DNA from 2 places in the Peribacillus sp. RS7 genome. Region 1 is predicted to be linked to the other one. Evidence: riboswitches for the same ligand, from Rfam matches in the RefSeq annotation. Region 1 holds a riboswitch; the other holds the start of a gene.
The links. A riboswitch is a leader RNA that binds a small molecule or an ion and turns the genes downstream of it on or off. The one in region 1 is predicted to bind S-adenosylmethionine.
Positions count from the first base shown of each region.

Region 1 (5,569 bases):
CCTTTTTTAGTTTTGCTGTTTCGGGTCACGAGGTGGAGAAGATAATCGATACCTCCATTATGCTTGATTACAGCTACCATGCCTGCGATTAAAATGGCCAGGAAAGAGATTTCATACATTCCCGCCATCCCTTCTCCGATTTTTTGAATGACACCCAACGGTTGATAACTTCCATCCGCCAAGCCGATAATTCCGGCAAATACGATTCCGATGGATAGGACCAGGAACACATTTACACCTGCCAATGCAGTGATCAATACACAAAGATATGGAAGGATCTTCACCCAATTATAAGAATGTTGAGCGATGGCAGCTTGTTCACCCATTGTTAAAACTCCAAGGATGACACATGTGATGATGGCCGCAGGTAAAACAATGAAAAAATTCACTTTGAACTTATCCTTCATTTTCGTTCCCTGCGTACGAACTGCAGCGATTGTCGTATCTGAAATGAAGGAAAGGTTATCCCCAAACATCGCACCACCAATAACGGCCGCCATTGAAAAAGCAAGCGAAATATCGGTTTGCTCACTAATTCCCACCCCAATAGGTGCTAGTGCTACAATCGTTCCCATGCTCGTCCCCATGGATAGAGAGATAAAGCAAGCGATGATGAAAATCCCTACCATTAATAGATTTTGCGGAAAAACCGCTAAGGCAAGATTCACCGTAGATTCAACTGCCCCCATGCCATTTGCAACTTCGGCAAAAGCGCCTGCCAAAAGGAAAATGATAACCATTAACATAATATTGGCGTCCCCGGCACCTTTACAGAAGATATCAACCTTATGATTGAGTGTCTCTTTCCGATTCATTGCCAATGCAGCTGCCGATGCAATTGAAATCGCTACAATCACCGGAAAAGAATAAAAATCTTTAGTAATGATTCCGGACCCTATAAATAAAATTAAAAAAACGACAAATGGGACCAATGCCCACGGATTCCCTTTATTGTTTGCACTCATGATGAACACCTCTTTTTATTTTTCCCATGACATGTGTCACAGCACTTATTCTTCTAACATTTTTCGTAAATAACACCTTCATGGAAGCTATAGCTAAAAATACTTTCAGCATAAAAAAGACCTCTTCCATTAAACACAACAAGAAGAGGTCTTTTAATTTATAAAAAACGCCCTCCTTATCTTTCAGGCAAAAATCAGCCTGCTGGATTTGGCACAGCACTCCTATTAAAGTCTGCTGCCGAGACATCTTCGGGCCAGTCCCTCCGTCTCTCTTGATAAGAAGATTTAAATTATATAATGATATTATCAAATGCACCGGTGTCCAAGAGAAAAGAAGCAGGCTGGTAAATTGCTATAACCGCTCCAAGTTTACCTCTGTCCACTCTCGGAAAGTGACATCGAAAGCCTTATTGAAAAGCAAATATAAGAGTACAGCATTTTATGTATTTTCGCAAGGTTTAGTTTAAAAGCATTTCAAGTGTGGACCTTAATATTATAAACGGACTTTTACATGTACAGTAAATAAGGTTTTTGGGTTAATTGTGATATTTGGATGAAATCTCGAATAATGTCATTTGTCGGGACGGAACTAAAATAAAAAGAGGTCTAAGGACCTCTTAGCAAATTTGTTGTATTAGGTTTGGTGAATTATTTTTAGTTGAATTCACATCAGTCGATACCTCAAATGCTTCCATTTGTTCAGAATCGAATGATTTTAAATACTGCTGCAGAAAGGCAGGATCATTAATGGATGGATTCAACCAATCTTTTTCATCTTCAGGTTTAAGGATGACAGGCATGCGGTCATGAATGCTGGTCATTAGCTCATTAGGAACGGTTGTTATAACTGAGCACGAATAGATGTTGATTCCTTCTGGAGATTTCCAGGATTCCCAGAGACCGGCCATTCCAAATGGCGCATGATTTTTAAGCTTTATTCGCATGGGTATTTTTCGCCCGGGTTCCTTCTTCCACTCATAAAATGAATCAGCGATTATCAAGCATCGTTTCTTCTTATACGCATTCTTGAAGCTTGCCTTCTCAGCAATGGTTTCCGCTCTGGCATTGATCATTTTGTAGCCCAGTTTTTCATCTTTTGCCCAGAAAGGAATGAGTCCCCACCGAAGATATCCAAGTCGATTCCTTGCCCCGTCATTAATGACGGATAGCACGGAGTGGGAAGGTGCAATATTGTAGCTGAATTGGTATTCTTCATCAAAAGGTCCTTGAATATTAAACCGTTCTTTTATTTCTTCAATGTCCGTGAAAAGCGTGAAACGTCCGCACATAATATCGCCTACCGTTTTAGGATTTATTACAGTGTAACAAATGGGACGGGCAGGTACAAATCAGCGTTCTAAAATCCTGATGTCGGTAAATGGTTGATTAAATAATTCGCTGGAAATCAAAAGTGTGCCCAGGACTTCCCTCTCATCTTCAGCTTTAATGATTTCTGACAAAATTAAGGTACTGCCATTCCTAACCGTTACATTATATTCATTCATAGGATCCCCCTCATTAGGCTAGATGGTTGTTATTATAAACCAAAAACCCACAAGTATCATTATTGACCTTTAGTAGAGTCGTAGTTAATCCACTAATGATGAGTCTATATAAAAGTTCACCGCTATTTACATATACATAAAAAAGACTGTCCATGAATGATCACAGACAGTCTGGTCAAAAGGTTTTTCACTTCAACAAATTTTTACTGATAATGATAATCGGATAGCAAAAAGGTCGATGAGGAATGCCTCTTGTTATTGCGTGGGAGATACCCATAATCCATGTCCATATATTATTTAAAATTCAGCAAAACCTCATTTATTAAATGTGCTGCCAATGTAACCGTTTTATTATTTTCGTCCAAAGAAGGATTCACTTCCGAGATATCAAAGGAGAGGATCTTTTCATTTGATACGACATGCCTAATAATCGCACGGACCAATTTCGGATTAAGTCCAAACGGAGAGGGTGCACTTACCCCAGGTGCGTAGGCTGAATCAATAACGTCCGTACATAATGTAAGAATAATGAAGTCATTTTTCTTAACGAATTCATTTATCCGCTGCTTGGTTTCATCCATTTCGTTCAATGACAAATCTTCTTCCAATATGTAATCGACCTTATTCCTCTCAGCAGTTTCAAACAGGGCCTTCGTATTTCCCTGTTTCTGAATTCCTACACATAAATATCCACACCTTTGATCCTCGTCCAAAATCTGCTTAAACATCGTTCCTGATGAACTTTCTTTTTCATAAGGCCTCATATCAAAGTGAGCATCAATATTAATGATTCCTAACCTAGCCTTTGGTCCAATGTATTTTCTAATCCCAAGATAATGGCCATAAAAGGTTTCATGTCCTCCGCCAAGTATGATAGGAATCGCTTTACTCTCCAATATTTTAGCAACAGCTGATCCCAGTTGAGTTTGGGCAGCCTCCATCTCTGGACCTTCACACGTTACATTTCCAGCATCTAACAGCTCGGTTTGGGAAGATAAATGACATGGTAATTTTGCCAAGGACTTCCTAATGTGATCAGGACCCTCTGCAGCACCAATCCTGCCTTTATTCCTTTTGACTCCTTCATCACATTTGAAGCCAATCATTCCAAAGGTTCTGGATGCTTCGGAAGAGATGGGTAATTCCGAAATCGGTGCCAAACGTACTCGTTGGTGGTATCTGAAGCTGTCCATGTCAGTATGGGAATCAACCCTTCCATTCCAATAATCCAAATTCGGTTTAATATACATAATTTTCTCCTTTATTTTAAAAATTCCAAAATATCTTTTTTAAAAATTATAAATGAGATAATATATAATTACCAATACTAAATTTTAATATATCTATAGTTTAAAGCTATAGAAAGGAGAATATATGGATTTGCGCCAACTTCGTTATTTCACTACCATTGTCCAAGAAAAGAATTACTCCCAAGCTGCTAAAATACTACATATATCTCAACCTTCCTTAAGCAATGCCATCATGAAATTGGAAAAAGAAGTTAGTTTGCAGCTTTTGGAACGTAATACAAGGGGGCTAGAGCTTACGGAAGAAGGGGAGATTTTTTATACGAGATCTGTTGACCTGTTAAGAAAATTCAATAATATGCAAGTGGAACTTGAGGAAATGAAGGATGTTGGAAGTGGAACAGTATCAATAGGTTCCATTGAATCATTCAAATTTTGGTTCCCGAAGTTAATCAGGAACTTTAAAGTCAATTATCCTAATATTCATATAAAAGTCAGGGAAATATTAGGGGAAGAGAAAGTTATCGATTCGTTAAATCGGTATAATGTTCATTTCACCATCACGAACCAGCCCATTAACAACGAGGAAATCGTGTCCACCCCCCTATATAATGAAAAATTCATGCTTTTGATCCATAAAGATGATGAGTTAAACAAAAAAGAGTCCATCACTTTCCAAGACCTTGCAAAGAAAGAATTGATCATCAGTACAACTGGATTTCAAACAAGAGATGATATCTTAAAAGCATTTAAGGATGAAAATGCAATTCCCAATATCTTATACGAAATAGAAAGGCTTGAAGCAGCTTGCAGTTTGGTGGAAGAAGGACTTGGGGTTACAATTTTACCGGAAAGCTATATAAAATCCGCTGCAACACGCAATACTGCAATTCGTGCAATAGATTCGAATTCATTGGAAAGGACTGTTTACCTGGCCTATTTGAAAGATCGATATCTGTCTCCTGCAGTATGTAAGTTGGTAGAGGAAATACATAGCTTTTTTAAGTGGGATGTTAGGAACGATGCCTAAATGCTGATTCTCTACTTTAAAGGAAAAGACACCATTGCTCATTGTGATTCACTTTATACAAAGAAAATACTTTAGACTTCCTGCCAATGAGCTAGGTTTCCCACTCATATTTGCAGGAGGTTCATGTGTTTTCACTATCCATCCGTATTGTTTTTCCTCACTAATAAATAACGTCCTAACGCTCACACTCCACGCATACTTGTTCAAGTATAGCATAGCGCTTTTTAGGAAGTTCTTATTCCCTCTGCTTCACATCGCAAGTTATAAAAATACTGGATAGTTTCCTTTTCATTTAGGATGGATTTTTTAAGTCCTTGTAACGTACGCATCCCAACTCTTCTATCTATCAGAGAAAGAATCTTTATAATCATATCATCTGATTTTAAGGAAATTTCTATTGGTAAATTAAAATATTCTTCAACCGCATAAAAAAAGTCATACTGTGCAAAAATCCCCTCTGCTTTAATCATTTCATGTGCTTGTATCCCTATCTCATAGTTCTGATTTCCATTATAGACATCGTATTCAATACTTTTGGCATTTCTTATTTCATTTTCTTTTCTGAACATTTCTCTATCAGATGTTATCGTACACATATTTAGGATTTCCTTTTTATCAACAGTAATAAAAGCTCGTCCTAATCGGTCGTGAGCCTTTCGATAATTCGTAACAGTAAACTGAACTCTATTTTTTAGAGAGTCACAGATAAAACTCTCTAACTTTTTCTTTACTTTACTCCATGGTTGATTACGCAAGTTTTTATTCTCCTTTACAGTTTTCAATTTCCACAAAAGTATATTTCTTTCATTATTCTATTCTGCT
Region 1 covers NZ_CP168135.1:4,323,042-4,328,610, reverse strand. The annotation lists gene ACDZ29_RS21625 (Na+/H+ antiporter NhaC family protein) at 1-965, opposite strand, end outside; SAM riboswitch class I at 1,139-1,247, opposite strand; gene ACDZ29_RS21620 (SOS response-associated peptidase) at 1,583-2,254, opposite strand; gene ACDZ29_RS21615 (hypothetical protein) at 2,315-2,470, opposite strand; gene hutG (formimidoylglutamase) at 2,764-3,720, opposite strand; gene ACDZ29_RS21605 (LysR family transcriptional regulator) at 3,845-4,747, shown strand; gene ACDZ29_RS21600 (hypothetical protein) at 4,972-5,502, opposite strand.

Region 2 (5,569 bases), 1.1 Mb from region 1:
CGGCAAGCGAGTCAATGATGTCCCCCCTAAAGATCGTGATATTGCGATGGTTTTCCAGAATTATGCCTTATATCCACATATGTCCGTCTATGACAATATGGCATTTGGATTAAAGCTCCGGAAAACGCCAAAAGCGGAGATCAAGCAAAGGGTCAATGAAGCTGCAAGGATCCTCGGACTTGAAGAGCTGCTAAATAGAAAACCGAAAGCCCTTTCAGGTGGTCAGCGCCAGCGTGTGGCACTAGGCCGTGCAATTGTAAGGGACGCAAAAGTATTTTTGATGGATGAGCCATTATCCAATCTCGACGCAAAGCTGCGGGTTCAAATGCGTGCTGAAATCGCAAAGCTACATAAACGTCTGGACACCACAACGATATATGTCACACATGACCAAACAGAGGCAATGACCATGGCGACACGTCTTGTCGTAATGAAAGATGGTATCATCCAACAGGTCGGTGCCCCAAAAGACGTTTACGAGAAACCCATAAACGTTTTCGTCGGCGGCTTCATCGGATCGCCTGCCATGAACTTCTTTACCGGAACATTAAAAGAAGGCATGTTTAAAATTGGTGAACAAACGTTTGAAATACCCGAATTGAAGATGAGAATGCTGCGTGATCAAGGATATGTCGGAAAAGAAATGATCTTTGGCATCCGTCCGGAGGATTTCCATAACGAAGGAGATTGCTTCACGGAGTCCCCCAACAGTATATTCACAACCCAAATTGATGTAGCCGAACTCATGGGCGCGGAGATCATGCTTTACTCCACATTAGAGGGGCAGGACTTCGTCGCACGGGTAGATGCCAAGAATATTATCCAGGCAGGCGAGAACATCAAACTAGCCCTTGACATGAATAAAGCACACTTTTTTGATAAAGGGACCGAACATCGCATTTTAGTTGAAGAGGACGAACAAATGCAGGAAAGCATGAAGTTATCTGCCAATTAAACGTAAAAAGACCCGTTCATGAATGGGTCTTTTTTTCATTTATTCAAATATTAAATAAGGGTCAAATCTATTCCTGGACCAATACCACTTCATCATGTCCGCATTCAGAGCATTTCATAAGATGCGGGCATTGGCCTTTTTGAAGGGATTGGGGGTATCCGTCGTTCAGCTTAAGTGTGTCGATATCCATATAAGCACTGTAATCATCAGCGTAATCCATGAATTTCCCTTTATCCTCAAGATTGCTGCTGCATTCCGGGCAATTTACATGAATTTTTCTTAGACCGTTGCAAAGCGGGCATAAAGACATTGTTATTCCTCCTGTTCCCGATACTTATGATCTCAGTATTTGTTGCTTTCATTATTTTAACACATGGAAACACCCTCCCTAATACCGGCGGGAGGGCACTCCTATGGAATTATTTATTAACCATGTTAGCGGGATCGACCCATGCTTTGAATTCATCTTCCGTGAGGAACTCCAATTTCAATGCCGCTTCTTTTAAGGTAGAGTTGTCCTTGAATGCAGTTTTGGCGATCTTGGCTGCTTTTTCATAACCAATATGCGGGTTCAATGCTGTTACCAACATAAGGGAGCGATCTACATTTTCTTTGATCTTATCTTCATTTGCAGTGATGCCAACCGCACAATTAATGTTAAAAGAGTGTATGCCTTCCGTCAATAATTTCACTGTTTGAAGGAAGTTATAGATGATGACTGGTTTGAATACGTTCAATTCAAAGTTACCTTGGCTTGCTGCAAATCCAATTGTAGCATCGTTACCCACGATTTGTGTCGCAATCATGGTAAGCGCTTCACTCTGTGTTGGATTGACTTTACCCGGCATGATGGAACTGCCTGGCTCATTTTCAGGAATGGCTATTTCGCCGATTCCGCTTCTAGGGCCACTTGCCAGCCATCTGACATCGTTCGCAATTTTCATTAAATCTGCTGCCAATGCTTTCAAAGCACCGTGTGCATAAACGATTTCGTTATGGCTTGTCAATGCATGGAACTTATTATCCGATGTGACGAAAGGATGTCCTGTATCCGCTGCAATTTGTTTTGCGGAAAGTCCCGGGAATTCTTTTTTTGTATTGATTCCTGTTCCTACAGCCGTTCCCCCTAGAGCCAGGTTCAATAATTTTTGGCTGCTTTCCTCAATCATCGCTAGATCTTTATCAAGCATCGCTTTCCAGCCAGAAATTTCTTGTCCTAATGTCAGTGGTGTTGCATCTTGAAGATGTGTCCGGCCAATCTTCACGACATCCCAAAACTCTTTTTCTTTTGAATCGAATGTATCACGAAGTTCTTTGATGGCAGGAACCAACTTTTCAGCGACCTCCATAAAGGCTGCAATGTGCATGGCGGTCGGGAAAGTATCATTGGAGCTTTGTGCCTTGTTTACATCATCATTCGGGTGAAGTGTTTCCGATTCACCATTTTCTTTTAACCATTCATTCCCTTTGTTAGCGACCACTTCATTCACGTTCATATTACTTTGCGTCCCGCTTCCCGTTTGCCAAACTACAAGCGGGAAGTGTTCATCAAGCGTACCTTCAAGGATTTCGCCGCAAATCTTAACGATGGCATTCTTTTTAACTTCCGAAAGATCACCGAGATCATAGTTCACCTTTGCCGCAGCTTGTTTAACGTATGCAAATGCACGAACCAATTCAATCGGCATTTTTTCATTACCAATTTTGAAATTGTTACGGCTTCTCTCGGTCTGTGCTCCCCAATATTTATCGGCAGGAACTTTCACTTCACCCATCGTATCTCGTTCGATTCTGTAATCCATGTGTTCTCCTCCTATGTTTGCACTATTCATCGAAGACCTTAAGTATATGAAATGAATAATGTCGTATTATTCTCTCTCCTTACATTGTACAAACTTTATTATTTTAAAGCAAAAATATCCGGCCAAGCCTCCCCTTTTTCTGAAAAATTCAATTAATTCAACAGGATCATTCAGGATTATCCTTGACCACATGAAAATTCCGGATATTCTTTTTTAGACACGTAAAGTGTTGACACCGCTAGGCTCCAATAGACCTAGTCATGAACATCGAAGCAAAATCCATCAAACTTGTTCTTGACAGTATTTTGTATTTATAGTAAATTCAAAAGAAATTGAATAATCTAAACTCTTATCGAGAGAGGTATAGGGAATGGCCCGATGACACCTCAGCAACCTTCATTTGTTTCAAACCAATGAAAAGGTGCTAATTCCACAAGTTTGTGAACTTGGAAGATAAGAAGAATGACTCGTCCCTACTTAATCAAAGTCTTCTTCTTAAAGAAGACTTTTTTTATTTTATATAACTCAAAGGAGCAGTGAAAACTATGTACAAAACTGAAACATATCTTGCTCAATTAGGAAATCGCAGCGAAACGGCGACAGGAACAGTCAATCCGCCAGTATACTTTTCAACTGCTTTTCGCCACGAAGGAATCGGTCAATCGACTGGATTCGATTACACAAGGACAGGTAATCCTACACGCCAACTATTGGAACGATCCATCGCCGATCTGGAAAAAGGCGACCAAGGATATGCCTGCAGTTCAGGAATGGCAGCCATTTCTACTATACTGGCCTTATTTAAATCAGGTGATGCATGGATTGTCAGCGAAGATCTTTATGGGGGTACATATCGTCTGTTAGAACAAGGTTTTAAGAAATGGGGGTTGCAGTGTGACTATGTGAACACTTGTTGTTTGGAGGATATCGAAAAAGCCATCACTCCTCACACGAAAGCCATCTTCATTGAAACTCCCACTAACCCTCTTATGCAGCAAACGGATATTAGCGCCGTTGCCGCATTGGCCAAACGATTTGATTTATTGTTAATCGTTGATAATACTTTTTACACGCCTCTTATTCAACAACCCATCCTGCTTGGAGCGGATATTGTGATTCACAGTGCTACCAAGTATCTCGGTGGTCATAATGATGTGCTCGCCGGACTGATCGTGGCCAGCGGCGCGGAATTATGTGATGCACTTGCCTTCCATCATAATGGTACTGGTGCTGTCTTGAGCCCCTTTGATTCTTGGCTGTTGATGCGCGGAATGAAAACCCTGGCATTGCGGATGGATCGTCATGAAAAGAATGCAAAGGTACTTGTAGATTACTTGTCGGAACATGATTGTGTTACGGACGTATTGTATCCCGGTAGGGGCGGCATGATTTCCTTCCGCATCATTGAAGAAGCGGCGGTCAACCCATTTTTACAATCACTCTCATTAATTTCGTTTGCAGAAAGCCTTGGAGGGGTCGAAAGCTTCATCACCTATCCTGCTACACAAACACATGCCGATATACCTCTTGAAGTCAGAACGGCCAATGGGGTTTGTAATCGCCTGCTTCGCTTCTCCGTCGGCATTGAGGACAGCGACGATTTGATTCAGGATTTACAGCAAGCATTCGCACACGTAAAAAGGGAGGCACTACGATGACCGATCATGATTTTAGCTTTGAAACCAAATTACTCCATAATCAACATAAATTCGATTCGGCAACAGGCGGTGTGAGCGTCCCCATTCAGCACGCTTCCACTTTCCATCAATCCGATATCGATCAATTCGGTAAATATGATTACAGCAGAAGCGGGAACCCAACTCGCGAAGCGCTGGAAGATATCATTGCCGAACTTGAGGAAGGTACACACGGTTTTGCCTTTTCATCAGGAATGGCAGCCATTTCAACAGCTTTCCTACTGTTGTCTGCCGGAGACCATATCGTCATTTCCGAAGATGTGTATGGCGGAACGTTCAGGATGGTCACAAGTGTTTTGACACGTTTCAATATTGAGCATACTTTCGTTGACATGACGGACCTTGAAAGCGTCAAAGCGGCCATTAAGCCAAATACGAGTGCCATATACATCGAAACGCCTTCAAATCCATTACTTAAAGTGACCGATATTAAAGCCGTATGTGATATCGCAAAAACAGCCGGGGCCTTAAGTTTTGTTGATAATACATTCTTGACGCCAGCATTACAGAAACCACTGAATCTGGGCGCTGATGTTGTCCTTCATAGCGCGACGAAGTTTTTATCCGGACATAGTGATGTGGTAGCTGGACTTGCTGTAGTGAAAGATCCTGAATTGGCAGTAAGACTCGGTTCCCTCCAAAACTCCTTTGGAGCGGTTCTTGGTGTCCAGGACGCCTGGCTAGTAATGAGAGGTCTGAAGACCTTGTCCGTTAGAATGGAGCACTCCCAAAAAGGGGCAGAAAAGATTGCCGCCTACTTAAAGAAGCAGCCCTTGGTTAAAAAAGTGTATTATCCCGGCCTAGCAGATCATCCACAGCACGCCATCCAGGAAGGCCAGTCACTTGGAGCCGGGGCGGTCCTATCATTTGAATTGGAAAGCGAAGAAGTCTTCCGCTCTTTCGTGAACTCTGTCGAGCTTCCTGTTTTTGCCGTAAGCCTTGGAGCTGTCGAATCGATATTATCCTACCCGGCCAAAATGTCCCACGCTGCCATGCCTGCTGATGAAAGGGAAAAGCGGGGCATCACGAACAGCTTGCTTCGTCTCTCTGTCGGACTTGAAAATCCGGACGATTTAATCAAGGACTTCGATGCGGCCCTTGTAAATATTGCAAAA
Region 2 covers NZ_CP168135.1:3,244,468-3,250,036, reverse strand. The annotation lists gene ACDZ29_RS16310 (ABC transporter ATP-binding protein) at 1-955, shown strand, start outside; gene ACDZ29_RS16305 (hypothetical protein) at 1,023-1,265, opposite strand; gene fumC (class II fumarate hydratase) at 1,375-2,757, opposite strand; SAM riboswitch class I at 3,104-3,217, shown strand; gene ACDZ29_RS16295 (methionine biosynthesis PLP-dependent protein) at 3,303-4,415, shown strand; gene metC (cystathionine beta-lyase) at 4,412-5,569, shown strand, end outside.
Region 2: it holds a riboswitch for S-adenosylmethionine, as region 1 does, so the genes downstream of both, ACDZ29_RS16295 (methionine biosynthesis PLP-dependent protein) here and ACDZ29_RS21625 (Na+/H+ antiporter NhaC family protein) in region 1, are expected to answer to the same signal.